DNA from 4 places in the Micromonospora fluostatini genome. Region 1 is predicted to be linked to each of the others. Evidence: riboswitches for the same ligand, from Rfam matches in the RefSeq annotation. Region 1 holds a riboswitch; each other region holds the start of a gene.
What was found. Region 1 has a riboswitch for cobalamin ahead of metE (5-methyltetrahydropteroyltriglutamate--homocysteine S-methyltransferase). Riboswitches for the same ligand answer to the same signal wherever they lie in the genome.
Positions count from the first base shown of each region.

Region 2: it holds a riboswitch for cobalamin, as region 1 does, so the genes downstream of both, ACQUFX_RS10225 (ABC transporter substrate-binding protein) here and metE (5-methyltetrahydropteroyltriglutamate--homocysteine S-methyltransferase) in region 1, are expected to answer to the same signal.
Region 3: it holds a riboswitch for cobalamin, as region 1 does, so the genes downstream of both, ACQUFX_RS09915 (energy-coupling factor ABC transporter permease) here and metE (5-methyltetrahydropteroyltriglutamate--homocysteine S-methyltransferase) in region 1, are expected to answer to the same signal.
Region 4: it holds a riboswitch for cobalamin, as region 1 does, so the genes downstream of both, ACQUFX_RS10605 (ribonucleoside-diphosphate reductase subunit alpha) here and metE (5-methyltetrahydropteroyltriglutamate--homocysteine S-methyltransferase) in region 1, are expected to answer to the same signal.

Region 1 is NZ_CP191251.1:5,932,906-5,940,656, reverse strand. Features, by position in the region: gene metE (5-methyltetrahydropteroyltriglutamate--homocysteine S-methyltransferase) at 1-1,441, opposite strand, end outside; cobalamin riboswitch at 1,554-1,764, opposite strand; tRNA gene ACQUFX_RS26400 (tRNA-Arg) at 2,283-2,355, opposite strand; tRNA gene ACQUFX_RS26395 (tRNA-Ser) at 2,390-2,480, opposite strand; gene ACQUFX_RS26390 (hypothetical protein) at 3,623-4,303, shown strand; gene ACQUFX_RS26385 (CPBP family intramembrane glutamic endopeptidase) at 4,498-5,268, opposite strand; gene ACQUFX_RS26380 (globin domain-containing protein) at 5,412-6,530, shown strand; gene ACQUFX_RS26375 (peptide deformylase) at 6,617-7,751, opposite strand, start outside.
Region 2 is NZ_CP191251.1:2,379,957-2,387,707, forward strand. Features, by position in the region: gene ACQUFX_RS10210 ((2Fe-2S) ferredoxin domain-containing protein) at 1-386, opposite strand, end outside; gene ACQUFX_RS10215 (ABC transporter ATP-binding protein) at 383-1,144, opposite strand; gene ACQUFX_RS10220 (FecCD family ABC transporter permease) at 1,144-2,166, opposite strand; gene ACQUFX_RS10225 (ABC transporter substrate-binding protein) at 2,205-3,179, opposite strand; cobalamin riboswitch at 3,221-3,403, opposite strand; gene ACQUFX_RS10230 (low temperature requirement protein A) at 3,440-5,788, opposite strand; gene ACQUFX_RS10235 (MFS transporter) at 6,234-7,532, shown strand; gene ACQUFX_RS10240 (hypothetical protein) at 7,609-7,751, opposite strand, start outside.
Region 3 is NZ_CP191251.1:2,293,662-2,301,412, forward strand. Features, by position in the region: gene ACQUFX_RS09885 (hypothetical protein) at 1-561, shown strand, start outside; gene ACQUFX_RS09890 (DUF1622 domain-containing protein) at 598-984, opposite strand; gene ACQUFX_RS09895 (ion transporter) at 1,292-2,212, shown strand; gene ACQUFX_RS09900 (energy-coupling factor ABC transporter ATP-binding protein) at 2,256-3,104, opposite strand; gene cbiQ (cobalt ECF transporter T component CbiQ) at 3,101-3,880, opposite strand; gene ACQUFX_RS09910 (energy-coupling factor ABC transporter substrate-binding protein) at 3,880-4,206, opposite strand; gene ACQUFX_RS09915 (energy-coupling factor ABC transporter permease) at 4,203-4,892, opposite strand; cobalamin riboswitch at 4,924-5,097, opposite strand; gene ACQUFX_RS09920 (LacI family DNA-binding transcriptional regulator) at 5,315-6,736, shown strand; gene ACQUFX_RS09925 (LacI family DNA-binding transcriptional regulator) at 7,215-7,751, shown strand, end outside.
Region 4 is NZ_CP191251.1:2,470,082-2,477,832, reverse strand. Features, by position in the region: gene ACQUFX_RS10605 (ribonucleoside-diphosphate reductase subunit alpha) at 1-1,837, opposite strand, end outside; cobalamin riboswitch at 1,961-2,179, opposite strand; gene ACQUFX_RS10600 (methylmalonyl-CoA mutase family protein) at 2,370-4,226, shown strand; gene scpA (methylmalonyl-CoA mutase) at 4,226-6,445, shown strand; gene meaB (methylmalonyl Co-A mutase-associated GTPase MeaB) at 6,442-7,461, shown strand; gene ACQUFX_RS10585 (class I SAM-dependent methyltransferase) at 7,477-7,751, opposite strand, start outside.

The DNA.
Region 1 (7,751 bases):
CGTTGCGTTCCGGTTCGCCGTGCACGAGCACGTCCAGGCCGAGTTGCTCCTGCAACCGGACGACGTGCTCGACCTCGGCGCGCATCCGCGCCGTGTAGCCGGCGTCGTCGAGGGTGCCGGCCCGGTGCGCGGCCCGGGTCCGGCGCAGCTCGCCGGTCTGCGGGAACGAGCCGATCGTGGTGGTGGGCAGCTCCGGCAACCGCAGCCGTTCCTGCTGGCGGGCGGCCCGCTCACCGTAGCCGCCGCGCTGCCGGTCGGCGGGGCCGAGCGCGGCGAGCCGGGCCCGGACGTCGTCGTTGCGCCACGCCGCCGGGGCGGGAGGCAGCGGCGCGGGCAGGTGCGCGGTGCCGTCGCGCAGCGCCCGACCGAGCAGGACGACCTCGTCCACCTTCTGCCGGGCGAACGCGAGCCGCTCGTACAGGTGCGCGTCGAGGCGGGTCTCGACGGACAGGTCGACCGGTACGTGCAGCAGCGAGCAGGACGTGGACACCGCGAAGTGGTCGGCCAGCCCGGCGACCGTCGCCCCGGCCGTGACGGCGGCGCGCAGGTCGGTCCGCCAGATGTTGTGCCCGTCGACCAGCCCGGCGACGATGGTCGTGCCGCGCAGGGGACCGGCGGCGGCGAGGCGCTCGAGGTTGCCCGGCCCGGCGACCAGGTCCAGGCCGATCGCCTCGACCGGGGTGGCCAGCAGCGTCGGCAGCGCGTCCCCGAGGTCACCGAAGTAGGTCGCGACGAAGATCCTGGGCCGGTGCGTGGCCTCACCGAGCCGGGTGTAGGCCCGCCGCAGGGCGTCGATCTCGGCCGGGCTGCGGTCGGCGACGTAGCCGGGTTCGTCGAGCTGCACCCAGGCCACACCCGCCTCGGCCAGCGAGGCGAGGATCCCGACATACGTGTCGACCAGGTCGTCGAGGCGGGCGAACGGGTCGTCGCCCTTGGCCAGCAGCAGGAACGTGGCCGGCCCGACCAGCACCGGCCGGGTGGTGACGCCCAGGTCCCGGGCCTCGCCGTACTCGCGCAGCGCCTTGGCCGGGTTCGGGGCGAAGACGGTGTCCGGGCCGATCTCCGGTACCAGGTAGTGGTAGTTGGTGGCGAACCACTTCGTCAGCTCCAACGCCGGCTCGGCGTCGACACCCCGGGCCATGGCGAAGTAGGTGTCCAGCTCGGAGAGGCCGAGCCGGGCGAAGCGGTGCGGGATCGCGCCGACGGCGACGGCGGTGTCGAGCATGTGGTCGTAGTAGGAGAAGGTGTTCGACGGGATCGCGTCGAGGCGGGCGTTGCGCAGCGTCCGCCAGACCTCGGCGCGCAGGGTGGCGCCGGTGCGCTCCAGGGCGGTGGCGTCGATGGTGCCGGCCCAGTAGGCCTCGACGGCCTTCTTCAGCTCGCGGTTGGCGCCGATGCGCGGGTACCCGAGCACGGTGCTCTGACCGAATGCGGTGCTCACAGGTGGTCCTTCCCTCGAGGTGCCCGGCGGGCACGGGAGGGGGAAGGCGGGGTGCGGCGAGGCACCGGCTTCCGCCCTGGCCCTCCCGAGGGACCGCCGGCGGCGCACACCGGCGGTGTGCGCAGCGCTGGCAGGTCTTCGGACTCGTGGGCGTGACACCTGGTCGCCTACTGGCCGTCGCTTCCCAGACCTTCCGGTCCAGTGCTCTGATGACGGCGGTCGTTCCCACTCACCGCTGCGGGGCAGTCCCGGTCTCGCACCGGGTTCCCTCTTACGACGCCCCACCCAACGAGGTGGGGCGAACCAGCACCACGCGTCATCGTACGGGCCCTACACCGCTTGTCGGACCACCGTGTCCCGACGTACGGGACGAGTCGGGCTGCCGTGTGGAAGCAGATGGGTGTGTTGCCGGTGAGGGTGCCGGTGCCGTGGACGCGTAGAGAATTGTTTGTCCGTTGCCGAGGACGGCGGCCCATCGGTGTGGCGAGGGGCCAGGGCGCTCACCGGGTGGTGGCGGGTGTCGTAGCCGGGGCGGGTGGCGCCGCCGACGAGGAAGACGAGGACGAAGAGGGCACTGCCCGCGATGCCGGCACCGAGCGTCCAGGTCATCCCGGCAACATAGCCGGTAGTGGAAACCCCGACCGGTGCTCAGGTGGCCGGCGGTGGCACGGCCGGGGTCATGATCAAGAACCACCCGGACGCGACGGCCACCGCTGGACGGGCCAGGACATGAGGGATGCTCGTCGCACGAGCACCCACCGAGCACCCAACCGACCACAAGGGACGGATAAGTGAAGGGGCCTGACTGCCATCCCGGCAGGTCAGACCCCTTGTGATCTTGTGCGCCCGAAGGGACTCGAACCCCTAACCTTCTGATCCGTAGTCAGATGCTCTATCCGTTGAGCTACGGGCGCTGGTGCTCGGCCAGTCTACACACCGGCTTTCGCGCGGAGACTCCGGGATTCGAACCCGGGAGGGGCTTTAAGACCCCAACCGCATTAGCAGTGCGGCGCCATAGACCAGACTAGGCGAAGTCTCCCTGGTGGCCTGCAGACCACCGCGCCTGAGAATACAGGCCCCCACCCACCCGGGGCAAAGCGACTATCCCGCCCGCCGTGCCGCGCCCTGCCGCCGTCGACCGCCGGCCGCATCTTTCCCGGTGGGACGCCCGGATCGGGGCTACCCTCCATCGATATGGAGGAGCAGCCGCCCAGCGACCAGCCCCGCCGACCGAGCCGCAGACCCCGAGCCGGTACGCCCGGAAGCCGCCCGCCGGAGGCGAGCTTCACCCCGCCACCGGCGCGGCCCGGGGAACCGGAGCCGACCGAGCCGCAGCGGAAGCCGACGCGCCGGGCGAAGGCGGCCCCGACCGTGCTCTTCCAGCCTCCACAGGATCCCCCGCCCGACGGTACGGCTCCCGTACCGCGCCGCCGGGCGGCCTCGTCGAGCCGCGCGACCACCACCGCACCGCCGCCGACCGAGCCCTCGCCGGGCGGCGAGCAGGTCGAGCCGACACCCAGCCGGAAGCAGGTCGAGCCCACGCCGGCCGGTGAGTCGGCCGGTCCGGTGACGGGACCGGAGCCGACCGCCGGGGCGGAGAGTGAGTCGGAACACAGCGGCGGCCCGACCGGCGATGATCCCGTACCGGCCCGCAGCGCCCCCGCGCGCGGCAGGTCGACCTCCGGGTCCACGACGGCGACCGGACGAAGGACCCCGGCCCGCAGGAGCACCGCCGCGAGCCGGGTCACGCCCCCCGGCGAGCAGCCCACCGGGGCCACCGAGGGGAACACACCCACGGAGAAGGCGACCCCGCCCGCCGAGAAGGCGACCGCCCGCACCCGGAAGACACCCACCACCCGGACGGGCGCCACCACCCGGAAGGCGCCCGCCCGCCGGACGGCCACGCCGCCGGAGGCGGTCACCGGGTCCCCGCCGGCCGGTACGGCACCGGTCGGCCCGTCCACCCCACCGGACCTCGAACAGCGTCCCGAAGGCGAACCGCCGAACGTCGCGGAGCGTCCTCCCCACAGACAGCGACCCGAGACCGGGCCGCCGGCTGTCGCGCGGCGACCCCACAACGGACCGGCGGACGTCGCGCAGCGACCCGAGGACGAGCCGCCGGACGTCGCGCAGCGGCCCAGACCAGTAGACGCGCAGCTCCCCGACGGCGAGCCGACGGAAGTGCACCGGCCTGAGAGCGGGCCGGCGAACGGGCGTACCGGGGAAGGTGGCCTGCGGTGGACGGCCGGGCGGCTGCGCGACCGGCCGGAGTTCGCGCCGGAGTTGCTCGCCCTGGCGGCCGTCGAGGTGCGGGGGCCGGCCGCGCGGGCCTGGGTCGACGAGGTGCGGGCGGTGTACCCGCAGGCCGACGCGGCCGGGCTGGCCCGGCTCGCCACCCGGCGCTTCGTGCGGCGGGCCGGCGTGGGTGGGGCGGCGGCCACGACGGCCGGGCTGCTCGCCCCGGCGGTGGAGGTGGCGGCGGTGCTCTGGGCGCAGGCCGACCTGGTGTTGCACCTCGCGGCGGCCTACGGCCGGGACCCGGGTCACCCGGACCGGGCGGTCGAGTTGCTGGTGCTGACCCGGGTGCACGCGGACAGCGACCGGGCGCGGGCGGCGCTGGACGCGGCCACCGAGGCGGTCCGGGACCCGGACGGTGACCCTCGGCCGGCGGCGGGGCCGTGGCCGGCGGCGCTGGGGGCGGCGTGGCGGTTGGCGGGGCCCCTGACCGGCGGAGGTTGGCTGCCGGTCCGGCTCGCCGCGCGCCTGCTGCCGGGCGCTACGGTGCTGGCTGCGGCGGCCGGGGCCGATGCCGCGACGCGACGGCTCGCCGCCCGCGCGGTCGCCGCCTACCGGGCCGGCTGACCCGGTCCGACCCGCCGGGGGCCGCCGGCACCTTTCCGGCCGCGCGCCCCGCGTCGGGCGGACGCACGGGTCGTCACGGCTCGGCAGCGGTCCCACCACCGGGAACAGCGGGCAGGGCAGGGACGGCGGGCAGGGCAGGGACGGCGGGCAGGGCAGGGACGGCGGGACGGATCCGGTCAGCGCGGCGGGAGGGGTCAGAGCCAGTCGAACCATTCGCGGGGCAGCAGCGAGTAGCCGACGAAGGCCACGATGTCGAGCAGCGTGTGCGCCACGACCAGCGGCATCACCCGCCGGGTCCGCAGGAAGAAGTACGTGAAGACGATGCCCATCACCACGTTGCCGACGAACGCCCCGAAACCCTGGTACAGGTGGTAGGTGCCGCGCAGGACGGCGCTGGTCGCGATGATCACGCCGACCCGCCACTGGAGCTGCCGCAGCCGGGTGACCAGGTACCCGACCACGATCACCTCTTCCAGCACGGCGTTCTTCACGGCGGCGAGGATCAGCACCGGCACCGCCCACCAGTAGTCCGGTAGCGCCGCCGGCACCAGGCTGGCGTTGAGGCCGAGGTGCGCCGCCACCCAGAACAGCGCCAGGCCGGGCAGGCCGATCAGCGCCGCCAGCCCGGCGCCCCGGGCCAGGTCCGACCCGGGCCGCCGGCCGTCCAGGCCGAGGGTGCGGATCGCGTCGCCGGGGTCGCGGTTGACCAGGTGTACGGCGAGCAGCACCGGCAGCATCGCGAAGGCGAGACCGAGCAGTTGGTACGTCAGGTCCAGGTACGGCCGGGGTGACGCGGAGGTGTTCAGGGCGGCGGTCTGTCTCGACAGTCCGCCCTCGGCGGTCAGCTTGGCGATGATGGAGACCATCGCGTACACCGCCGACTGACCGAGCGAGAGCCCGAGGACCAGCAACGTTTCGGTGCCGAGGGTCCGTCGGGACGCCTGGCGGGTGAGCTCGACCGTCACCGCACCACTGTGCCCGACGCGGCGGCCCGCCGGCAGGGGCAAGGTCACCAGTGTGAGCCGGTCGCACATTCTGTGCGACCGCTGTGCACGCTCCGTACCCATCCTGTGATGGCCCGATCGCCGTCACCCGAGGGAGCGTGCCAGTGGAGCACTTCGCGCGGCTGCTGAAGGAGAGCTGGACCCTGGTCGAGTCCGACCGGGAACGGCTGAGTGGACACTTCTACGCGCGGCTCTTCCTCCTCGACCCGGAGCTGCGCAAGCTGTTCCCGGCGGAGATGTCCGGGCAGGGTGACCGGCTGCTGGAGGCGATCGTCACCGCGACGCAGACCGTCGACGACCCGGAGAGCTTCGACGAGTACCTGCGCGCGCTGGGCCGGGACCACCGCAAGTACCACGTCGACCCGGAGCACTACGCGACCATGGGCGTCGCCCTGATGGACGCGCTGCGCAGCACCGCCGGTGACGACTGGAACCTGGAGTACGACCAGGCGTGGCGGGACGCGTACGCGGCGATCTCGGCGAAGATGATGGCCGGGGCGCAGGACGACCCGAACCCGCCGTTCTGGCACGGCGAGGTGCTGACCCACGAGCGGGTCGGCCCCGACACGGCGGTGCTGACCTGCCGCGCGTTGCAGTACCCGCTGCCCTGGCGGGCCGGCCAGTACGTCAGCGTCGAGGTGCCCCGGTACCTGCCCCGGGTGTGGCGGACGTACTCGGTGGCGAACGCCCCCAACGAGGACAACGTGCTGGAGTTCCACGTCCGCACGCCGACCGGGGCGGGCTGGCTCTCCGGTGCCCTGGTCCGCCGGGTCCGCCCCGGTGACCTGCTCCGGCTGGCCGCGCCGATGGGGTCGATGACGCTGGACCGGTCCTCCACCCGGGACATCCTGGCCGTGGCGGGCGGGGTGGGGCTGGCCCCGGTCAAGGCGCTGGTCGAGGAGCTGGCCACGTACAACCGGACCCGCTGGGTGCACGTCTTCTACGGGGCGCGCCGCCCGGCGGACCTGTACGCCCTGCCGGCGCTGCGCGAGCTGGTCGAGGCGCACCCGTGGCTGTCGGTGACCCCGGCGTGCAGCGAGGACCCCGACTTCGACGGCGAGCAGGGTGCCATCTCCGACGTGGTCACCCGGTACGGCCCGTGGACCAACCACGACTGTTACGTCTCCGGCTCGGCGCGGATGGTCCGGGCCACCCTGCGGGCGCTCGCCGAGGACGAGGTCCCGCCGTCGCACATCCGGTACGACACCTTCGGCAACCTCTGACGACTTTCCTCCCCCCAATGCCGGGTCGCGTGCCCCTGCCCCCTGGGGCACGCGACCCGGCCCCCGTTCCCGGGGGCGGTCGCGGGTCAGTACCGCCAGGGGTGGCCGGTCTCCCGGTACTCCTCGACCGGCACCAGGGGCACGCCCGGTGCCATCCGGTCGACGTAGAGGCGTCCGTCGAGGTGGTCGACCTCGTGGGCGACCAGCCGGGCCATGCCGAACTCGAACGACGTGATCATCCGGCTGCCGTCCCAGCGGGCGTGCTCGACGTCGAGCCGGAGCGGCCGGGGCACCAGACCCCGGTGGTCGAAGAAGGAGAGGCAGCCCTCGTACTGCTCGTCGGTGTCCGGGGCGGCGTCCACCACGCGGGGGTTGAGCAGGACCACCGGCTCGGCGCTGCGGTCGGGCGGGCGGACCACCGCCGCCGCCCAGCCGAGACCGAGTTGCGGGGCGGCGAGGCCGACGCCCTTGGAGAAGGGATGTAGCTCGTCCAGCTTGGCCAGCGCGGCGGTCAGCCGGTCGACCACGTCCCGGGCGATCGGCTCCTGACCGGGCAGGTCGAACTGGCGGGCCGGCTGCCGCAGCAGGTCGGCGCCGCGCTGCACGATGCCGAACTCGCGCATCCGGTCGCTGGCGCGGACCGGGGTGCCGGTCTCCGTCTCGTCCGGGTCGACGCCGGGCTGGCTGCGGAACCGCCACTGCATCCGGTAGCGGGCGTTGAGCGGCGGTTCCTCGGTCGACCACTCGAAGACCGCCCGGCCGCCCTCGTCGCGCCGGTGCACGGGGGTGCGCAGCGGCCCCTCCTCGGCCGACAGCGAGGTCTCCGCCCCCCAGACCTGCGGGTCCAGCTCGGCCGGCAGGTCCAGCCGGACGGCCAGGTGCCGGGTCGGCAGCCGGACGGCCCGCTGGAACCAGGGGCCCCACTTGTCCCGCCCGACCTGGTAGGCGTACTCGATGGTGGCCCGGTGCCCGGGGTAGAGCGGGAAGCGCCGGTCGCCGTTCTCGAAGAGCAGCCAGATCTCCTTGAACGCGTCCCGGTCGTGCTTGGCCCGCCAGTGCATCGGCTCCTGCTCGCCGCCGTCCTCCCGGACGGCGTGCAACTGCAGCTCGGCGAAGGTCAGCGGGTGCTCACGGTGGTGCCGGTTGGAGCGGCCGGGGTCGGTCGGGTACCGGTCGACGGCCACCCGGGCGAGGTAGCGGGTGACCGGCTCGGTGCCGGCG
Region 2 (7,751 bases), 3.6 Mb from region 1:
AACGGACCGGGGTTGCCGGCCAGCTCGGTGAGCGGACCGGCGACGGCGGCGACGACCGCGGTGACCAGTGCGGGCTGCCCGGCCAGGGGCGCGGTGACCACGATCCGGGGGGCCCGGTCGCGGTGCTGCCGCCAGTGCGCCACCGCGCGCCGGAGCCAGGTGTCCAGGTAGCGGTCGGGGGGCAGGTGGGCCGGCACCAGCACCACCTCGTCCGCGTCGGCCGCCGCGTCGAGCGCGACGTGCAGCGACGGCGCGGCGCCGTCGAGGAAGCAGCCCCGCACCGGCTCGCCGAGGGCCCCGGCGACCGCCTCGGCGAGCCGGTGGACCGCGTCGTGGCCGCCGTGGTGGGTCACCGACCGGGCCACGAGGAGCACCTGCCGGGTCATGCGGCCGGCGGCCGGTAGTGGATCACGGTGCGGCCGTCGTGCACCCCGACCTCCGCCTCGACGCCGAACACGTCGGCGAGCAGGGGCGGGGTGAGCACCTGCCCCGGGGCCCCCGAGGCGACGACGCGGCCGGCGTCCAGGACCACGACGGTGTCGCAGAACATGGCGGCCAGGTTCAGGTCGTGCAGCGCGGCCAGGGTGGTGATCCCGGCCCGGCGGACCAGGTGCAGCAGTTGCAACTGGTGGCCGATGTCGAGGTGGTTGGTGGGCTCGTCGAGCAGCAGCAGCTCCGGCTCCTGGGCCAGCGCGCGGGCGAGCTGGACGCGCTGCCGTTCCCCACCGGAGAGGGTCTGCCACTTGCGGTGCTCGAAGCCGGTCAGGTCGACGTGGGCGAGCACCTCGACCGCCCTGGCCCGCTCGGTGGCGCTGTCCGACCAACGGGACCGCCGGTGCGGGATCCGACCGAGCAGCACCACGTCGAGCACGGTCAGGTCCAGGTCGGTCTCGGCGTGCTGGGCGAGCAGCGCGATCCGGCGGGCGACGGCGAGCCGCCGCAGCCGCGCGACGGCGTCGCCGTCGATGGTCACCTGTCCGCTGGTGGGGCGGAGCAGCCCGGCGACCACCCGCAGCAGGGTGGTCTTGCCGGAGCCGTTGGGGCCGAGCAGCCCGACCAGGCTGCCGGCCGGCGCCGTGCAGGTGACCCGGTCGAGGATGCGGGCGGCCGGCACCGCCCACGACACTCCGGAGACGTCCAGCATCAGCCCCGTACCTCCCGGCGTCGCAGCAGGATCACGAAGGCGGGCACCCCGAGGAGCGCGGTGAGCACGCCGACCGGCAGCTCGCGCGGCTCGAACAGCGTCCGCGCGGCGGTGTCCACCCAGATCAGGAAGATCGCGCCGGCCAGCGCCACGACCGGCAGCAGCCGCCGGTGGTCCGGGCCGGTCAGCAGGCGGGCGGCGTGCGGCATGATCAGCCCGACGAACCCGATCGCCCCGCTCATCGCGACCAGCACGGCGGTCAGCAGCGCGGTGGCCACCAGCAGCAGCCACCGGACCCGGGTCACGTCCACCCCGAGGGTGGCCGCGGCCTCCTCGCCGAAGGCGAAGGCGTCGAGCGCGCGGGCGTGCCAGCCGATCAGCCCCAGGACGACCACCAGCACCGGCGCCGCCCAGGCCAGCTCCGCCCAGCCGGCCCGGGCCAGCGAGCCGGACAGCCAGAACGTGATGCTCTGCGTGGCGTGCGGGTCCCCCACCCAGATGATCACGAAGGAGGTCAGCGCGGCGCAGAGCTGCGCCACCGCCACCCCCATCAGCACCACCCGGGTCGGGGCGAGCGCCGCGCGGCGGCCCGCGACCGCGACCACCGCCGCGAAGGCGGTGAGCGCGCCGACGAAGGCGCCGCCGCCCACGGCGACCACGCCGCTGCCCACCCCGGCCACGATCACCAGGACCGCGCCGAGCGACGCCCCCGACGAGACACCCAGCAGGTACGGGTCGGCCAGCGGGTTGCGGGTGACGGTCTGCATGACCGCTCCCGCCGTGGCGAGCCCGGCGCCGACGGCCGCGGCGCCGAGCACCCGGGGCAGGCGCAGGTCCCACACGATGTGCTCGCGCAGCGGCGTCACGTCGGACCGGGCCAGCCCGAGGTGGTCGGCGACGACCCGCCACACCGTACCGATGGAGAGCTCCGCCGGGCCGATCGTGACGGCCGCGCCGACCGAGGCGAGCAGCCCCACCGTGAGGACGACCAGGACCACGGCCGGGCCGGCGGCCCGCACCACCGGGGTACGGGTGGCGGCCGGCCGTGGGACGACGGCGGTCAGCTCCCGGCCCCGGCCGCCGACGCGGTCAACCCCTGCGTCAGGGCCTCCACGCCGAGCACGTTGCGCACGCCGGCGGAGGTGGCGGAGAAGGGGATGACCACGTACCGCTGCTGCCGGACCGCCGACAGGTTGCGCAGGGTGGTGTGACCGGCCAGGAAGGTCTTCTTCCGCGCGGCGGGATCCCAGCGCGCGTCGACCAGCACGATGACGTCGGGATCGCGCTCGGCGACGACCTCCCAACTGGTGTCGGCCCAGCGGCCGGTGACGTCGGCGAAGACGTTGGTCACCCCGGCCGCCGACATGATCATGTTCGGGGCGCCGCAGCACGCGCCGACGCTGGGGGCGTCGCTGCCGCCGTCCCACCACATCACCCGGGCGCTTGGCGCGGCGGCGGCGGCCGTCGTGATCCGGGCCCGGTGCTCGGCGACGAGGGCCTCGGCACGGTCGGTCACCCCGAAGATCGCGGCGATCTCCCGGATCTCGCCGAAGACGTCGTCGATCCGCAGCGTCGCGGGTCGGGTCTCCGCCGGGCAGCCCGCCGGTGAGAGGTACGTGCCGACGCCCAGGTGCTGCCAACTCTCGCGGTCGCCGACGCCCTCGGCACCGAACGCGCTGGCGAAGGAGGCGTAGACGAAGTCCGGCTCGACCTCGAGCAGCCTCTCCCGGGCCGGGTACTCCTCGGCCAGGACCGGGACCTGCGCGTACGCGGCGGCGTAGGCGGGCAGGATCTCGTCGTCCAGGTACGCCGTGCCGACCATCCGGTCCTGCAGGCCGAGGGCCAGCATGATCTCCGTGGCGGGCTGGTTCATCGTCACCACCCGGGCGGGCGGCTCCGGGATCGCGACCGGCGTGCCGCAGTTGGTCACGACCGCCCCGGCGGAATCCGAGCCGGCGGGGGCCTCCTGGTCGACGGCGCAGCCACCGAGCAGGACGACGAGAACGGACAGGGGCGCGGCAACGCGCCAGAGCATGGGGATCCGCACAGCGGGACCGCCTTCCAGCACCTCGTGGACGGGTCGAACGTGCCGTGGCCGGTCTCCTGGCTGACGGGTACCACACCGACGGCCGGCCTTCCCGAGCGTGAACGCTCAGTGACCTCCACGGAGGACAAGGGCCGTCGGCTTCCCGATCACAGTGGCGAGGGCCGCGCCGGTACCGCACCGGCTTCCCGAACACCACGGCGGCCACACCCTACCTCCCGCCCCACCTCCCCGGGAACGCCGCCGGCGGCTCAGGCGGCCGGGCGGGGCTCGCGGGTGCGGGGGTCACCGCCGTGCAGCACCTCCAGGGCGGCGAAGACGACGCCGAGCCCGGTGAGCAGGACGAGGGGCCAGACCGGGGGCAGCAGGAGGGTGAGTGGGGCCAGCGCGGCGACGACGAACGCGCCGAGCACCCGGTGCCAGCTCAGCACGTGCCACATCCGCCACCAGTACCACTGGTTGGCGGCCAGGTACAGCGCCACGCCCAGGTAGAGGGCGTAGTGCCCGTAGACGTTGACGGTCCGCCCCGGCACCAGGATCTGGCGCAGGCTGAAGGCGACCAGCATCACCCCGGCGACCATGGGCAGGTGCAGGTACGTGAAGGCGTCCCGGGCGAGCAGCGTCCGCGCCCGGCCGGTCCGGGCCTTCAGGGCCAGTCGCGCGGCGTCGATGGTGGTGAAGTACGCCCACCACAGCGTCCCGATGGCCAGCGCCCCCACCACGACGAGCGCCAGGACGGTGACCGAGACCGGCCGCCCGCTCGCGGCGAGGCCCACGGAGATGATGGCCTCGCCGAAGGCGATGAGCATGATGAGCGCGTACCGGTCGACCCAGTGCCGCACCGACTGCACCCGCCAGGTGTCGCCGCCCCACCAGTAGGCGCCGACGTACTGCACGAGCAGGGCCGCGACCCACAGCAGGGTGACGCCCAGGCTGCCGGAGACCACCACGGGCGTCGCCACCTCCAGGGCCATGATGCTCGCCAGGATCACGAGCGCGGCGCCGGAGGGCAGGACGACCCGGCGCGCGACGGAGCGCAGCACGGCGTTCGTGCGGGACACCTGCCAGAGCAGCACGCCCTGGATGGCCTGCCCGGCGACGTAACACACCACGATGAGCGAGGAGCCGTGCAGGCCACCCCGGTCGGGACCGAAGGCCTGGGGGATGGCGAACCCGAGCACGAGGATCGCCGTGGCGGTCCCGATGGTGCTGAACCGGACCAGGGCGGTCTCGGTGCGGACGATGTTGGCCAGCCAGGAGTACGAGATCCACGCCCACCAGAGCAGGGCGAGCAGGGTCAGGCCCCGGACGATGCCGAGCAGCGACGGGTGCCGGGTCATCAGCAGCGTCACCTGGATGAACGCGAAGACGAACACCAGGTCGACGAAGAGTTCCCGGGGAGAGACCCCACCGAGTCGGGCCGCCTCGGGCTCGACCAGGTGGTGCAGCGCCTCGTGCCGGCGGCGGAAGATCGTCCGGTCGGCGACCGCCATCGCGGCGACCCCGACGGCGAGCAACGCCAGCGCGCCCACGGCGGGGGCGCCGGCGGCCAGCGGAAACAGGGCCAGGAGCAGCCCGATGCCGGTCAGCGGGCTGCGGCCGATGAGCCGTGCCGTCCGCCACTCGAAGGCGACCAGCGCGAGCAGGTAGAGCAGCACCCCCCCGAAAAGGGTCAGGACGCTCGTGTCGTCCCAGAGGCGGTCGGCCTCCCCCACCGCGACGGCGACGGCGTGTTTCAGCCCGAGGGCGAAGATGATCAGACCGGCGATCATGGGCAGGTGCAGTCCGAGGTAGGCGTCGCGCGCCAGCCGGGTCCGGGCCGCGCCCCGGGTCCGCCACAGCCCGTGTTCGGCGAGCATCTTCGCCAGGTCGAAGTAGGTCCACCACAGCCCGGACACGATGATCATGCCCAGGGTGGCGGCGGCGGCAACGTCCCAGGTGACCGGCTTGTCCACGCCGACCCCCCGGCTCGCCCCGATCGAGATGATCGTCTCGCCGAGCGCCACCAGGATGATCACGGCATGCCGTTCGGCCAGGTGCCACGGCGACACGATCTGCCAGGTGCCCCGGCCGACCCCGGCGAAGATGACGAAGTCGACGCCGAGCGCGCCGGCGAACAGGACGACCCGGACGAGGTTCCCGTCGACCCGCTCGGGCAGGCTCGGTGGGAGCAGCGCGGCGACGAGCAGCATCGCCCCGGCCGCGAGGAAGGCCAGCCACACCAGCACGGTCCGCCGCCGGCCGGCCGCGCCGCCGCGCTGGTGGTAGGTGAGCACCGCCAGGACGCAGAACCGGATCAGGAGGTAGCCGCCGACCACCACGACCGGACCGGACAGGTTGCCGGGCACGTCGGCGAACGTCTCCGGTACGGCGACCCCGATCACCAGCACCGCGGTCGCCACCCCGGTCATCAGCAGCGGCATGCCGCCCCGGTCGGCGTGCAGGACGTTGCCGAGCCAGGCGCAGGACGTCCAGCAGTGCCACAGCAGCAGGATCACCAGGACCCCGCGGATCGTGCCGAGGACGCTCAGGTCGGCCGACATCAGCGTGGCCACCTTCAGGAAGGCGAACACGAAGAACAGGTCGACGAAGAGCTCCATCCAGCTCACGTCACCCTCGGCACCGGGGTCCCGGCCCACCGGCCGGACACCGCCGGCACTCGGATGCGGACGTGGGCCGTCGTCGGACACCTGTTCACTCTGGCAAGCACCACCGCCGGCCGCAGGCGGTTCGCCGGAGCGGAGGCGGCCGACCGGCGGCACCACACCCACGGGTACCGGGCTCCTCCCCGGTGGGGCGACCGGGCCGTGGTCGGCCCACCGGGTCGGGGCACCGGGCCCTCAGGCGGGCGGTGTCACGGGCGGGTCGACCCGATCGGCTCCCGGACCAGGGTCGCGTCGACGTAGCAGTAACGCCACTGCTCACCCGGCCACGGCGAACGTCCCGACGGGGTCGCCGACGACATCGACGCGTTGCTCCGCGAGAATCGCTGAGCACACCGCCGCACCCGGTCGGCGGTGCGCCCGGCGGGAGCGAGGAGCGCGCATGTCGAAGGTGTCCACGGGCCCGGCCGAGCCCGTCGTGCCGGTGTCGGCCGGGCCGCCGGCTCCGAGGTGGTCCGCGTGGCGGGTCGTGGTCGGCTTCGGGATGGTCAGCCTGGCCGCCGACATGGTCTACGAGGGCGCGCGGTCGATCACGGGGCCGCTGCTGGGCGCGCTGGGCGCCTCGGCCCTGGTCGTGGGCCTGGTGGCCGGTGCCGGGGAGGCCATGGCCCTGCTGCTGCGCCTGGCCTTCGGGCCGCTGGCCGACCGTACCGGCCGGTACTGGTCCCTGACGCTGGCCGGGTACGCGGTGACCGCCGTCTGTGTGCCGCTCCTCGCCGTGGCGCCCTTCCTCGGCGGCGCCGGCCTGCTGGTCGCCGCCGCGCTGATCCTGGCCGAGCGCGCCGGCAAGGCCGTGCGCAGCCCGGCCAAGTCGGCGTTGCTGGCCCAGGCCGCCGGAGCCGTCGGCCGGGGGCGCGGCTTCGCGGTGCACAAGGCCCTGGACCAGCTCGGCGCCTTCACCGGGCCGCTGCTGGTCGCGGCCGTCATCGCGGCCACCGGCCTGATCTGGCCGGCGCTGGCCGTCCTGGCGGTGCCGGGGGCGCTGGCCGTCGGGCTGCTGCTGTGGATCCGCCGGCGGGTGCCCCAGCCGGCCGTCTTCGACCGCGAAGCCCCGGCCCCCGCCGCCTCCGCCGGTCCCGCCACCGGCCCACCGTCGACCGCCGCGCGCCGCTGGATCGGTGCCGACCTGCCCCGTCGCTTCTTCCTGTTCGCCGCGGCGGCGGGAGCCGCCACCGCCGGGCTGGTGACCTTCGGGATCATCTCGTTCCACGCCACGCGGACCGGTGTGCTGGCCACCGCCGGGATCCCGCTGCTGTACGCCGCCGCGATGGCCGCCGCCGCCGTGGCCGCCCTGGCCAGCGGTCACCTGTACGACCGCTGGCACGCCCGGGTGCTGTTCGCCCTGCCCGTGCTGGGGGCCGCCGTGCCGGCCCTGGCGCTCTCCGGCAGCGTCGGCGCGATCGTGGTCGGCACCCTCCTGTGGGGTGCGGCGGTCGGGGTGCAGGACTCCACGGTCAAGGCCCTCGTGGCCGACCTCGTCCCGGCCGCCCGCCGCGCCACCGCCTACGGCGTCTTCGCCGCCGTCCAGGGCGTCGCGGCCCTGGCCGGCGGGGCTCTGGCGGGAGCGTTGTACAGCCGCTCGCTGCCCGCCCTGATCGCCGTCCTCGGCGCCACCCAGGTCCTCGCCCTGGGGCTGCTCGCCGCCAGCCTCGTGGCGCGCCGGGCACCCGCAGGGCGTTAGCGCCGGTGATCGTGGTCCCGGCCCGGGTCCGCCGGGCGGGTGGGGCGGGTTTCGGGCCCGGCCCACCCGGACGTGGTCAGCGTGGCACAGTGGGCAGCCGGCGCAGTGCGCGGAGCGCGAGCACGGCGAGCGGTACGCCGACCGCGAGGACGACGAGCACCTCGACGGACGCGATCGCGGTGAGGGTGCTGCGGTGGACCTGGCCGAGATGGTCGGGCA
Region 3 (7,751 bases), 3.6 Mb from region 1:
GATCTCCTGCCCACGGTGCTGGCGGATCTGCCCGCCCGCCGGTACCGCGTGGCCGCGCTGCTGCACCCGGCCGTGTGGGACGCCCACGGGCACCGGCAGGTCCGCGCCTGGCTGCGGGACTGCCTGGCGGCCGGCCTGCTCCTGCCCGACCCCACCGTGGACTGGCGCAGCCTCGTCGTCGCCGCCGACCACGTCGTCGGCGACCACGGCTGCGTCCCCGCGTACGCCGCGGCGATCGGCCGGCGGATGCTGCTCCTGCCGGACCCACCGGCCCGGCCAGGAAGTCCGCCCCCGGTCGCGGAGGGCACGCCCCAGCACCTGGTGGGTGTCGGGGCCAGCCGCCTGGCTCCGCACCGGCCCCTGGCCCCCCAACTCGACGCGGCGCGGCGGATCGACCACCGGGCGGTGGCCGCCGCGGTGACCAGCCGGCCCGGCCGGGCCGGACCGCTGCTGCGGCGCACCATGTACCGGCTGCTCCGGCTCGCCGAGCCGGCCCGGCACCACCGGCGGGCCGAGCCCCTGCCCGCCCCCTGCCCCGCCGCCTGGCAGGCCGCACGGTGACCGGCCCCTGACCTGACCCGGGTGGCGGGGCAGGATTCAGGTCCGGCCGGATGCGCTCGCCCCGGCCGGGGCGGTCCGTTTCGGCTGCCAGGGCAGGCGCCTCTCCAACTCCACCTCGAGGGAGAAGCTGAGGAAGGTCCGGACCACCACGATCAGCGCCAGCACCCCGACGCTCTGGAAGGTCGGCTCGACCGCCACCGACCGGATGATGTCACCACCGACGAGGAGTTCCAGGCCGAGCAGGATCGCCCGACCCACCCCCTGCCGGTACGGCGGGTACGCCTCGTCCAGGTTGCGGGTCCGTCGGTAGCGGAGCAGAAACGCCACCGTGGCGACGGCCACGCCCACGGCGATGACCAGCACCCCGGCCAGGTCCAGCAGACTCCCGATCCACTGGACCACCTCCTTCGTCGACGCCACCACCCGTGCTCCCGCTGACGTTCCGCTGGCCGGTCCGGCGTACGGGGCAGGTCGACAGCGGGCCGCGCCGTCGCCGGACAGGGGCGGGCGAGGGTCGCGCCGCCGGACCCCACCATCGCGCATCCGGTCGGCCGATCCGGTGGGTTTCGCCTTCTTCGGGCGGCCACCCCGGCGGTGGTTCGGATCATCGCGCTGCCGGGGTGGCCGCTTCCCGCCGACCAGCACAGGTCCTTTGTGGTTGGTCCGGCGCGCGGCGCCGTCAGGGACATGCCATAGGCTGCCGTCCGGTTAGAGCCGGTCGAGGAGAACCATGACGAACCCTTCCCGGGCCCCGCTGCACCGGTTGGCCGAGGCGTGCGCGGCGCTGGTCGGTGCCCCCTGGTTCAACCTCGCCAGCTTCGTCGTGGTCGTCGCCAACGCGGTGGCGCTCGGGCTGGAGACCTACGGTGGCGTGGTCACCGCCGTCGGTCCCGCCCTGCGGGCCGTCGAGTACGCCTGCCTGGCCTGTTTCGTGCTGGAGTTGCTCATCCGCTTCGGGGCCCACCTGCGTGCTCCGCTCGGGTTCCTCCGGGATCCCTGGAACGTGTTCGATCTGGTGATCATCACCGCGCCGCTGCTGCCCGGCATCCGGGAGAACGTGACGATCCTGCGCCTGCTGCGCCTGGCCCGGATCGTCCGCGCGTTCCGGCTCTTCCCCAGTCTGCGGGTGATCCTCGTGGGCATCCGCCGCAGCCTCCCCGGACTCGGCAGCTTCCTGCTGGTCACCGGCCTGCTGCTGTACGGCTACGCGATGCTCGGCTGGATGCTGTTCGGCACCGCCTACCCGCAGCGGTACGGCACGGTCGGGCAGGCGATGCTGACCCTGTTCCTGCTGCTCTCCCTGGACGGCATCACCGACACGCTCCAGGCCGGCCGCGAGGTCAGCGACTGGGCGGTGCTGTACTACGTGTCGTACATGGTCGCCGCCTGCTACCTGCTCACCAACCTGCTCGTCGGGCTGGTCCTCACCGCGTTGCAGGAGGCGCACCAGGACGAGCGGGCCGCCGCCGCGCGGATCGGCCGGCCGCCCCCGCACGACGAGCCGCCCGAGCCCTCGGTCCGCGAGCAACTGGCCCAGTTGCACGCCATCATCGACGAGTTGGAACGGCAGTTGCCGCCGGCCGGTCCGCCGCCCCGGAAACCGGCCGGGCCCCGTGGTCGCGGCCGGAAACGGACGGCCGCCAGCCGCTGACCCCCGGCGGCGGGGCGGGTCAGGCGACGGCGGGCCGGCCGGGTCACCTGGCCGGCCGGTCGCCCCCGGGGTCGACGAGCAGCCGGGCGAGTTCGTCGGGTGAGCGCGGCCGGGCACCGGCCAGCCCGGGCGTGCGGTCCAGCAGCCGGTGCACCAACGGCGCCCAGGCCGGGGTCAACCGCGCGCCGGCCAGCAGGTCACCACCGGCCAACGCCGTACCGGGCACCCCGGGACTGACCCGGCCCGAGGCCACCAGCACCAACTCGTCGGCCCACCGGTAGGCCAGGTCGACGTCGTGGGTGGCGAGCATCAGGGTGGTGCCGCGCGCGTGCAAACCGTCGAGGGTACGCAGCAGCGCCTCGACCCCGTACGGGTCCAGGCCGGCGGTCGGCTCGTCGAGGATCAGCAGGGCCGGGCGCAGCGCCACCGCCCCGGCGATGGCCACCCGCTTGCGCTGCCCGTACGACAGCAGGTGCGTCGGGCGGTCGGCGAGGTCGGTGATCTCCAGGGCGTCGAGGGCCTCGGCGCAGCGCCGACGGACCTCCGGCTCGGGCAGACCGAGGTTCACCGGCCCGAACGACACGTCCTGGAACACGGTGGCGGCGAAGAGCTGGTCGTCCGGATCCTGGAGGACCAGTTGCACCCGCTGTCGCAGCGCCAGCAGCCCGGAGCGGGTGCGGCGCAGCGGCACCCCGTCGACGAGCACCGCACCGTCACCGGCGGGGAGGGCGCCGACCATCAGGCGGAACAGCGTCGTCTTGCCGCCCCCGTTGGGGCCCAGCACCGCACACCGGCGGCCGGCCGGTACGGCCAGGTCGACGTCGGTGAGCACCGGCCGGTCGGGCTCGTAGCCGAACCCCACCGACCGCAGCTCGACCAGCGGCGGGCTCACCGGTCGGCCACCGGTGGCAGGTCGGGCAGCAGCGCCGTGGCGGTGGGGAGCAGGTGGGCGGCCAGCACCACCCCGGCGAGGAGGAGCACGGTGCCGGCCACGAATCCCGCCGACGGGCGGCGCACCTCGGTCACCACGGCCAGCGAACCGGTGTACCCGCGCAGCGCCAGTCCCTCCTCCATCCGGCGCGCCCGGTCGAAGGCGCGGACGAAGACCGCCCCGGCCTGGCCGGCCAGCGACCGGTGCGCGGCGGCCCAGGTGCGGTAGCCCAGCCGCGCCGCCTGCGCCTGGCGGACCGCGCGGACGCTGTCGAGCAGCAGGAAGAGCATCCGGTAGGTCAGGGCGGCGACCTCGGTGACCGCCACGGGGACGCCGAGGCGGTGCAGCCGGGGCAGCACGTCGGCCAGCGGGGTGGTGGCGGCGAACAGCAGCAGGCACAGCAGCGCGGCCCCGGCCCGGCAGGCGGTGGCGGCGGCCGTGGCCAGGCCCTCCGGCGCCCACCGCACGCTGCCCGGCCCGGAGACCGCCACCAGCATCGGCAGGCAGCCGGTGCCGATGAACAGCAGCGGCGCCCGGACCGCCCGCAGCAGCACCCGGGGTGGCAGCCCCGCCGGCCCGAGCAGTACCGCCGCCGCCGTCAGCCCGGTCAGCGCGCCGCCGGGCCAGGCCGGCAGCAGCAGGGCGCAGCCGAGCAGCCCGACGGCGAGCAGGGCCTTCTCCCCCGGATGCCGGTACCGCCACGGGCCGGCGTACGCCGCCGCGTCGAGGGCGAGCACTAGTCGACGGGTGTCGTGCCCGGTCCCGGCGTGCCACGCAGTCGCTGCCGGGTCCGGGCGACGCCGAAGTAGTAGCCGAGGAAGCCCGCGCCGAGGGCGGCCTGGAGCGCGAACAGCGCCGACTCGATCTCCCCGGAGGGCGGTTCGTAGAGCGAGGAGAACCAGGGCTCGTAGTCCGGGTGGCTCGCCACGATCGCCTCCTCGGCCAGGGCGTCGGCGCCGGCGAACGGCTCCTCGCCACGGCCGAGTCCGAGCACGAGCGGGGCCACGGCGAGGGCCACCACGACCAGCAGCAGGATCAGGTTCGTCCGCGTGAAGCGCTTCATGCCACCGCTCCTGGGGTCGGGGCCGGCCGGCGCAGGATGCCGAGCCGGCGCAGGTCGTCCGGACTGACCCGGGTCAGCAGACGGATCACCAGCACGGTGAGCAGGCCCTCGCTGACGGCCAGCGGGATCTGCGTGAGGGCGAAGATCGACCCGAACTTGGCCAGCGCCCCGACGAAGCCGGAGTCGGGGTCCGGGAAGGCCAGCGCCAGTTGGGCACTGGTCACGCAGTAGGTGGCCAGGTCCGCCAGGGCCGCGGCGAAGAAGACCGAGACCCCGAGGCCACCGCCGAGCCGCCGCCCGAGGCGGTACACGCCGTACGCCACCCACGGGCCGACGACGGCCATCGAGAAGACGTTGGCGCCGAGCGTGCTCAGCCCGCCGTGGGCCAGCAGCAGCGCCTGGAACAGCAGCACGATCGTGCCGAGCACGCTCATCACCGGCGCCCGGAACAGGATCGCCCCGAGCCCGACCCCGGTGGGGTGCGAGCAGGAGCCGGTGACCGACGGGATCTTCAGGGCCGACAGGACGAAGGCGAACGCCCCCGACGCGCCGAGCAGCAGCTTGGCCTCCGGGTTCGCCCGGACCTCGTGGACCAGGCTGCGCGCACCGTGGACGACGAACGGTGCCGAGACCGCGAACCACGCCGCGGCCTGCACCGGTGGTAGGTAGCCCTCAGCGATGTGCATGAGGAGACCTCCCCTTCCAACACCTCGTGGACGAGATCACACCGTCGGGGTCGGTCTCCTGGCTTCCGGATCGTCGCGTACTCCGGCCTTCCCAGGCCCGGAAGGACCCAGTGGCATGCAAGTCGGAGCGTGCTCCCCGGTCACAGTGGCGAGGGCCGCGCCGGTTCCACACCGGCTTCCCGTTACCGCGACGGCGCGACGGTATCGACAATCCGGCCCCGTCGGCAAGGGGTCCCGGCCCGCCGGCCGGTGGGCGGGAGCGGCCGGGCCGGCGGGCGCGCGGCGCTGACCAGCGTCGATGACCCGAGCGCCGGGCCGACGACCGGTCGCCGGCCGACGTGTCGCGGCGACCGCCCGCGCCCTCGCCCCGTGGAGCCATCGTGGAGCTGTACGTGGAGCAGTCGACCACATAGGTTGGCTCCATGTCGATTGGCTCCAGGACCGGCCGGCGGGCGCGCGGCGAGATCGAGCGGCTGCCCAGCGGTTCGCTGCGGGTACGGGTGTACGCCGGGATCGACCCGGTGTCGCGGCGTCGGCGCTACCTCACCGAGACGGTGCCGGCGGGGCCCCGGGCGACCGAGGAGGCCGAGGCGGTCCGGGTCCGGCTGCTCGACGCGGTGGGCGGCACCCGGCCGGTGCCGTCGCGGTGGCCGGTCGACGAGCAGCCGGGCGGGCCGGCGGCCCCGAAGCCGACCGCCGGCCCCGCGACGCCGCCACCGGTCCCGACACCGCCAGCGGGATCAGCGCCGCCACCGGGACCGTTGCCTCCACCGGGTCCGGTGACGGCCCTGGGCCCGGCACCGGACCCGGTGGAGGCGCCGGTGCGGGCCCGGCGGCGGCGGGAGACGACGCTGACCACGATCGCCCGCCTGGCCGAGGTGTCGGCCCCGACGGTGTCGAAGGTGCTCAACGGCCGCCTGGGCGTGGCGGCGCAGACCCGGGCCCGGGTGGAGGCGCTGCTGCGCGAGCACGGCTACCGCCGGCCGGAGACCGTCGCCCCGAGCGCCACCCTGGAGGTCGTCTTCTACGGGATGCAGAGCAACCTGGCGGTGGCGCTGCTGCACGGGGTGGAGCAGATCGCTGGCGCGCACCGGCTGGCGGTCGGCTTCACCGACGCCCGGCAACAGGTGTCGGAGGGTCGGTACTGGGCCCGCCACCTGCTGGCCCGACGGCCGACGGGAGTGATCGTGGTGCACCTGGGCTTCACTCCCGAACAACACGCCCTGCTCGGCGCCAGCGGGATCCCGTTGGTGGCGTTGGACCCGACCGGGGAACCGCCACTGCACACCGTCCCCTCGGTGGCGTCGACCAACTGGAGCGGCGCGTTCGAGGCCGCGCGGCACCTGCTCGACCTGGGCCACCAGCGGATCGCCGTGATCAGCGGGCCGACCGAACGCCTGTGCGCCAAGGCCCGCCTGGACGGGGCCCGGGCGGCCCTCGACGCGGCCGGGACCGGGTTGGACCCGAGGCTGGTGCGGACCGGGGCCTGGTTCTCCTTCGAGGACGGTCTGCACCTCGGGCAGGAGCTGCTGCGCCTGGCCGAGCCGCCCACGGCGGTGCTGTGCGGCAACGACCTGCAGGCGCTGGGGGTCTACGAGGCGGCCCGCCTGACCGGCCGGCGCATCCCCGAGGAGCTCAGCGTCGTCGGCTTCGACGACCTGCCCGGGGCCCGCTGGTGCGGTCCGGCGATGACGACGGTCCGGCAGCCGCTGGTGGAGATGGGCGCGATGGCCGCCCGGATGGTCCTGGCGCTGGCCGCGAACGGGAGCCTCAGCCAGCCCCGGATCGAGATGGCGACCACCCTCGTGGTGCGCGAGAGCACCGCGCCTCCGGCGACCCGGTGACACGCCCCGCACCGGCCGGCGGGGTGGGCGGCGCGGAAACCTGTCCTTGTCGGGTACGACTTGTTTCTGTAACATCCGGTCCGGTCGATAGACACGGGCCCGGCCCGCCGGGGTCGGGGTCGGTCCGCGCCTCGGCAGGCCTGCCACCTGCCCGGGCGGACGAGCGTGACGCCGACGCCCCGGCGCCACCACAGCCGCTCCACGAAGGGAAAGAAGCCGACAGAGCCCTCCCGCGCCACCCCCACCACAGCCGCCCTGCGCTCGGTGATGACGAACGTCACTGACCGTACGCGGCATTCGGCCGTGCCATCCGGCACGGCCGTCGGCGTAGACTCTCGCTGATCTAGCGTTGTCCCACGACGACCGTCCCCGGCCGTACGACCCGCTCCGCTCGGACGGGTCGACCCCGGCCGCCGTCGTCAACGGATCGCGGTGACGGACGAGAGGTGGGGGTGGGATGACCGCGCGCGGTCCCGCGATGAGAGACGTGGCCCGCCTCGCCGGGGTGTCGCACCAGACCGTGTCCCGGGTCCTCAACGGGCACCCGAACGTCCGCGAGCAGACCCGGATCCGGGTGCAGGCGGCGATCACCGAGCTGGGGTACCGCCCGAACGGCGCGGCCCGCGCGCTGGTCACCGGCCGCTCGCAGGTCATGGGCGTGGTGGCGCTGAACACCACGCTCTACGGTCCGGCCTCGCTGCTGTCCGCGTTCGAGCTGGCGGCGGCGGACGCGGGGTTCGCGGTCAGTGTGGGCAGCGTCCGCAGTCTGGACCGCCGGTCCATCGTCGAGGCCGTGGAGCGCCACCTGGCGCACCGGGTCGCCGGCATCGTGGTGATCGCGCCGGTGGAGTCCGCCGGGGAGGCGCTGGAGTGCCTGCCCACCGACGTCCCGCTGGTGACCGTCGACGGCGATCCCCGGCGGCCCGTGCCGCTGGTGACCGTCGACCAGGTCGAGGGGGCCCGGCTGGCCACCCGGCACCTGCTCGACGCGGGGCACCGGACGGTGTGGCACGTC
Region 4 (7,751 bases), 3.5 Mb from region 1:
CGACCAGCAGCGAGTTGCGCAGGCCGTGCGCGGCGATCGTGGCGCGCAGCGCCGTCCACCGCTCCCGCTGGGTGGGTTCGGCGCCCCACAGGTCGGGGTGCAGGTGGCCCGCGGCGGCGCGGGTCTCGGCGTACGCCGGGTGCGGCCCGAACCGTTCGGCCAGCCCGGCCGAGGTCTCCAGCGCGGTCAGCAGGATCTCCTCCTGGACCCGGGTGGACAGTTCCCTGGCGCGGGCCGAGTCGAACGGCAGCCGCAGCGTGAAGAAGGCGTCCTGCAGGCCCATCAGCCCGAGCCCGACCGGCCGCCAGCGCGGGTTCGACGCCGCCGCCTGCGCGGCCGGGTAGTAGTTGATGTCGATCACCCGGTCGAGGAAGACCACGGCGGTGCGGACGGTCGCCCGCAGCTTCTCCCAGTCGACACCGTCGGTGGTGACGTGCGCGCCGAGATTGATCGAGCCCAGGTTGCACACCGCGGTCTCGGTGTCGGAGTTGACCTCCAGGATCTCGGTGCACAGGTTCGACAGGTGGACCGTGTTGCCCGGGGCCCCGGTCTGGTTGGACAGCCGGTTCGCGGCGTCCTTGAAGGTCATCCACCCGTTGCCGGTCTGCGCCAGGGTGCGCATCATCCGCCCGTACAGGTCGCGGGCCCGGACCGTGCGGACCGCCTTCTTCTCGGCGACCCGGTACGCGGCGTCGAACTCCTCCCCGTACAGGTCGGGCAGCTCCGGGGCGTCGGACGGGTCGACCAGCGACCAGTCGCCGTCGGCCTCGACCCGGCGCATGAACTCGTCCGGCAGCCAGTTGGCCAGGTTGAGGTTGTGCGTGCGCCGGGACTCCTCGCCGGTGTTGTCCCGCAACTCCAGGAACTCCTCGACGTCCGGGTGCCACGGCTCCAGGTAGACGCAGGCCGCGCCCTTGCGGCGGCCACCCTGGTTCACCGCCGCCACCCCGGCGTCGAGCGTCTTCAGGAACGGCACGATGCCGTTGGACCGGCCGTTCGTGCCCCGGATCAACGCGCCCCGCCCCCGGACCCGGGACCAGGAGATGCCGATGCCGCCGGAGAACTTCGACAGCCGGGCCACCTGGTGGTAGCGCTCGTAGATGGAGTCCAGTTCGTCGCGGGGCGAGTCGACCAGGAAACACGACGACATCTGCGTGTGCCGGGTGCCGGAGTTGAACAGCGTCGGCGAACTCGGCAGGTACGCCAGCGACGACATCAGCCGGTACAGGTCGACCGCCTCGTCCGGCGTCTCGGACAGCCCGCAGGCCACCCGCAGCAGCCAGTACTGCGGAGTCTCCAACACCAGCCGCGAGTCGGGGTGCCGCAGCAGGTACCGGTCGGCGACCGTCCGCAGCCCGAAGTACTCGAACCGCAGGTCACCGGCGGGGTCCACGGCGTCGTCGAGCCTGCGGGCGTGCCGGGCCACGAACGCGGCGGTGTCGTCGCCGACCAGCCCCAGGCCGTGGCCGTACCGGATGGCCTGGCTGAAGCTGGCCACGCCCTGCCCGCGCACCTCCCGGTCCACGGAGGCGGCCAGCAGCCGGGCCGCCAGCTTCGAGTACTGCGGCTCCTCGCCGATCAGCTCCGCCGCGGTCTGGATCGACAGCTTGGCCAACTCGGCGGTGGTCGTGCCGTCGTAGAGGCCGCTGACCGTCCTGGTGGCGACCCGCAGCGGGTCCACCTCGTCCAGGTCGGCCACCCACCGCTCGACCGCTCGGACGAGCTTGCCGACGTCCACCGGCTCGACGTCACCGTTGCGCTTGCGGACCCGCATCGCCTGCCGGCGCTGCCCCGGTCCGTCCGGACCGGACGTGGGCCTGTCCTGCACGACCGTCATGACCTCTCCTCGCCTGTCTCCGATGGCCTTCGGACGCGCGGGAGAACGCCAACGGGCCCGACGGGGTGCGGTGCCCGGCTGCTGGCGTCGGTCGTCCCGCGCGACCTTCGACCGCCGTCCGCGCACGCGGACGGCGCGCTGGCAGGTCTTCGGACTCGTGGGCGGGACCGGGGTCGCCGGTCGCCTACTGGCCGTCGCTTCCCAGGCCCGTTCAGGCCCAGTGCGTGGTGACGGCGGTCGTTCCCACTCACCGCTGCGGGGCAGTCCCGGATTCCCACCGGGTTCCCTCTTGCCTCGACCGGTCCTCGGGGGAGCGGTCGAACCAGCTGCGGGAGACACCATATCTGGGTGCGCGGGCGAAAAGACAACACCAGATGCTGTGTCGGGCGTGTCGCCGCGGCGGGTCACCCGGGATACGCCCCGGGCGACCCCACCGGCCGGACCGTCGCCCGCCACCGCCGGGCGACGGTCCGCCGAGTTGATGTCGTCACATCCGCACCACGCCGCGCCGGTCGGCCCGTACCATCCCGGAATGACGGTGCCGCCGGACGAGCTTCGCCTCGCCAGTGACTTCCCCGTCGCCACGTACGACCAGTGGCGGCGACTCGCCCTCGGCGTGCTGCGCAAGGCCGGCGTCGCCAGCGACGACACACCCGTCGAGGCGGTCGAGGACCTGCTGGCCCCGCGCGGGTACGACGACGTGACGCTGGCCCCGCTGTCCACCGCCGACGACCCGACCCCGGTGCCGGGGCCGCCGGGGGCGTTCCCGTACACCCGGGGTGGGCGGGCGACCGGCGCGGCGGTGGCCGGCTGGGACGTGCGGCAGCGTCACGCCGACCCGGACCCGGCGGTCACCGGCCCGGCGATCCGCGCCGACCTGGACAACGGCGCCACCTCGCTGTGGCTGGCGCTCGGCGAGGGCGGCCTGCCGGTCGCCGCGCTGCCGGCCGCCCTGGACGGGGTCTACCTGGACCTGGCCGGGGTGGTGCTGGACGCCGGGGCCGCCGCGGTCGAGGCGGTGCCGGCCTGGTTCGCGCTGCTCGGGGAGCGGGCCGTGCCGGCCGCCGAGGCCCGGGGCAACCTGGGCGTGGACCCGCTCGGCTGGCGGGCGCGGACCGGACAGCGCTGGGACGGCCCGGCCGGCGAGTGGGCGCAGCGCTGCGCGACCGGCTTCCCCGGCCTGCGGGCCATGACCGTCGACGCGACCGGGTACCACGACGCGGGCGGCTCCGACGCGCAGGAACTCGGCTGCGCGCTGGCCACCGGGGTGGCGTACCTGCGGGAGTTGACCGACGCCGGGCTGACCGTGCCGGCCGCGCTCGGGCAGGTGGAGTTCCGCTACGCGGCCACCGCCGACCAGTTCGCCACCATCGCGAAGCTGCGCGCCGGCCGCCGGCTCTGGTCCCGGGTCGCGCAGGCGTGCGGGGCCCCCGAGGCGGGCGCGCAGCGCCAGCACGCGGTGACCTCCACCGCGATGATGACCGCCCGTGACCCCTGGGTGAACATGCTGCGGACCACCCTGGCCTGTTTCGCCGCCGGGGTCGGTGGCGCGGACGCGGTGACCGTGCAGCCGTTCGACCACTGCCTCGGCCTGCCGGACGGCTTCGCGCGGCGGATCGCCCGCAACACCCAGGCGCTGCTGCTGGAGGAGGCCCACGTCGGCCGGGTCGTCGACCCGGCCGGCGGCTCGTGGTACGTCGAGCGGTACACCGAGGAACTGGCCCAGGCGGCCTGGCGGTGGTTCACCGAGATCGAGCGGGCCGGGGGGATGGCCGCCGCGCTGGACAGCGGCCTGGTCGCCGACCGGCTCGCCGCGACCTGGCAGCGGCGGGCCGAGAACCTGGCGCACCGCCGGGACCCGCTGACCGGGGTGAGCGAGTTCCCCCACCTCGACGAGCGGCTGCCGCAGCGCCCGCCCGCGCCCGCCGCGCCGGGCGGCGGGCTGCCCCGGCACCGGTACGCGCAGGCCTACGAGGCGCTGCGGGACCGCGCCGACGCGCACGCGACGGCGACCGGCGAGCGGCCCACCGTCTTCCTCGCCACCCTCGGCCCGCCGGCGGCGCACAACGCGCGCGCCGGCTTCGCCGCGAACCTCTTCGCGGCCGGCGGGATCGCCACCGTCCGCCCGCCGGTCGGACCCGACGACCCGGCCCGGCTGGCCGCCGAGTTCACCGCCAGCGGCGCCCGGGTGGCCTGCCTCTGCTCCTCGGACCGGGGCTACGCCGCGTCCGCCGAGGAGTTGGCGCGGGCGCTGGCGGACGCGGGCGCGACTCGGGTCTGGCTGGCCGGTCGGCCCGCCGGGCACTCCGGTGTGGACGACTACCTCTACACGGGCTGCGACGCCGTCGCGGCGCTGGAGACGACGCTACGTGACCTGGGGGTGGCGTGATGGGCGCTCGGATTCCCGACTTCTCCGACCTGCCGCTCGGCGACCCGCCCGCCGCCGCCGACCTCGGCCGGTGGCGCGACGCGGTGCGCGCCGAGACCGGCGGTGACCCCGAGGCGCTCACCTGGCAGACGCCGGAGGGCATCGCCGTCGCGCCGCTGTACACCGCCGCCGACCGGGCCGGGCTGGACTTCCTCGGCACGTACCCGGGCGTCGCCCCGTACCTGCGCGGCCCGTACCCGACGATGTACACCACCCAGCCGTGGACGATCCGCCAGTACGCGGGCTTCTCCACCGCCGAGGAGTCGAACGCCTTCTACCGGCGCAACCTGGCCGCCGGCCAGAAGGGCCTCTCGGTCGCCTTCGACCTGCCCACCCACCGGGGGTACGACTCCGACCATCCCCGGGTCGCCGGTGACGTGGGCATGGCCGGGGTGGCCATCGACTCGATCTACGACATGCGGCAGCTCTTCGACGGCATCCCGCTGGACCGGATGAGCGTGTCGATGACGATGAACGGCGCGGTGCTGCCGGTGCTGGCGCTCTACATTCTCGCCGCCGAGGAGCAGGGGGTGGCGCCGGAGCAGCTCTCCGGCACCATCCAGAACGACATCCTCAAGGAGTTCATGGTCCGCAACACGTACATCTACCCGCCGCAGCCGTCGATGCGGATCATCTCCGACATCTTCGCCTACACCTCGGCGCGGATGCCCCGGTTCAACTCCATCTCCATCTCCGGCTACCACATCCAGGAGGCCGGGGCGACCGCCGACCTGGAGTTGGCGTACACCCTCGCCGACGGGGTCGAGTACCTGCGCGCGGGGCGCGACGCCGGGCTGGACGTGGACGCGTTCGCGCCCCGGTTGTCGTTCTTCTGGGCGATCGGCATGAACTTCTTCATGGAGGTGGCGAAGCTGCGGGCGGCCCGGCTGCTCTGGGCCCGGCTGGTCCGCGACTTCGGCCCGACGAACCCGAAGTCGCTGAGCCTGCGCGCCCACTGCCAGACCTCCGGCTGGTCGCTGACCGCCCAGGACGTGTTCAACAACGTGATCCGCACCTGTGTGGAGGCGATGGCCGCCACCCAGGGGCACACCCAGTCGCTGCACACCAACGCCCTCGACGAGGCGCTGGCGCTGCCGACCGACTTCTCCGCCCGCATCGCCCGCAACACGCAGTTGGTGCTGCAACAGGAGTCCGGTACGACCCGGGCGATCGACCCGTGGGGTGGCAGCGCGTACGTCGAGCGGCTCACCCACGACCTGGCCGCCCGCGCCTGGCAGCACATCGCCGAGGTGGAGGCGGCCGGGGGGATGGCCCGCGCGATCGACGAGGGCATCCCGAAGCTGCGGATCGAGGAGGCCGCCGCCCGTACCCAGGCGCGGATCGACTCCGGCCGGCAGCCGGTGATCGGGGTCAACAAGTACCGCCCCGACGCCGACGAGCCGATCGACGTCCTGAAGGTCGACAACCGGGCGGTGCGGGCGCAGCAGGTGGAGAAGCTGCGCCGGCTGCGCGCGGACCGGGACGAGGCGGCGTGCACCGCGGCGCTGGAGGCGCTGACCTGGGCGGCCGGTGCCGCGCTCGACGGCACCCGGGGGCCGGGGCTCGACGGCAACCTGCTCGCGCTGGCGGTCGACGCGGCGCGCGCCAAGGCCACCGTCGGGGAGATCTCCGACGCGCTGGAGAAGGTGTACGGCCGGCACGCCGCGCAGATCCGTACCATCTCCGGGGTGTACCGGAACGAGGCGGGAGCGGTGTCGGCCATCGAGCGGGTGCGGGACGTCACCGGGGCGTTCGCCGTCGCCGAGGGACGCCAGCCCCGCATCCTGGTCGCCAAGATGGGGCAGGACGGCCACGACCGGGGCCAGAAGGTGATCGCCACCGCCTTCGCCGACCTCGGCTTCGACGTCGACGTGGGCCCGCTGTTCCAGACGCCGGCCGAGGTGGCCCGGCAGGCGGTGGAGGCCGACGTGCACGTCGTCGGCGTCTCCAGCCTGGCCGCCGGGCATCTCACCCTGGTGCCGGCGTTGCGCGACGAACTGGCCGCCCTGGACCGCGACGACATCATGATCATCGTGGGTGGGGTGATCCCGCCGCAGGACTTCGACGCGCTGCGCGCGGCGGGCGCCTCGGCGATCTTCCCGCCGGGCACCGTGGTCGCGGAGGCCGCGCTGGACCTGCTCGCCGAGCTGTCCCGACGGCTCGGCCACGGGGCCGCGTGAGCGGCGGCGGGCGCACCCCCACGGTCGAGGCGTACGTCGAGGGGGTGCGCGCCGGCTCGCGGGCCTGGATCGCCCGCGCCATCACCCTGGTCGAGTCCACCCGCCCCGACCACCGGGCGGCGGCGCAGCGGCTGCTGGTCGCGCTCACCCCGTTCGCCGGGGGCGCCCGCCGGGTCGGCATCACCGGGGTGCCCGGGGTCGGCAAGTCCACCTTCATCGACGCCCTCGGCAGCCGGCTGACCGCCGACGGGCACCGGGTGGCGGTGCTCGCGGTCGACCCGTCGTCCACCCGTACCGGCGGCAGCATCCTCGGCGACAAGACCCGGATGGCCCGGCTCGCCACGAACCCGGCCGCGTTCATCCGGCCCTCGCCGACCGCCGGCACCCTCGGCGGGGTCGCCACGGCCACCCGGGAGGCGATCGTGGTGGTCGAGGCCGCCGGGTACGACGTGGTGCTGGTGGAGACCGTCGGCGTCGGCCAGTCCGAGACCGCCGTGTCGGAGATGGTCGACTCGTTCCTGCTGCTCACCCTCGCCCGCACCGGCGACCAGCTCCAGGGCATCAAGAAGGGCGTCCTGGAGCTCGCCGACGTCATCGCCGTCAACAAGGCGGACGGGCCGCACGTGACCGACGCCCGCCGCGCCGCCCGGGAACTCGCCGGGGCGTTACGGCTGCTGCACCCGCCCGAGGGTGGCTGGCAGCCGCCGGTGGTCACCTGCAGCGCGCTGGACGAGACCGGCCTCGACGACGTGTGGCGGCAGATCCGCCAGCACCAGGACACCCTGGACGCCAGCGGTGACCTCGCCGAACGCCGGCGGCGTCAGCAGATCGGCTGGGTCTGGGCGATGGTCCGGGCCGAGGTCCTCGACCGGCTGCGTACCCACCCCGAGGTGCGGGCGCTCGCCCCGACGGTGGAGCGGCAGGTCGTCGAGGGCACCCTCACCCCGGCGCTCGCCGCCGAGCGGCTGCTGGCCGGGTTCGCCCGGCCCGTCGACCCGTCCGCCGAGCCGGGCTGACCGGCCGACGCCGGGTCACCGCAGGCGTCGCGCGCGCAGGACGGTGTCGTGGGTGTGGGGTGTCCCGGCGGGGGCCGGCGCGGTCCGGGGGCGGGTCTCGTCGACCAGGATCGTCCAGTCCCGGTCGAGCAGCCGGGCGATGTCGTCGGGCTGGTAGAAGTCGTGGGGGTCGAGGTCGGACTCCCGCTGCGGTGGCAGGTCGGCGAGGTCGTGGCTGGCGACGAGCAGGGTGCCGCCGGGCGCGACGGCGTCCAGCAGGCCGCGCAGCGCGGTGTGGTCCGGCTGCCGGG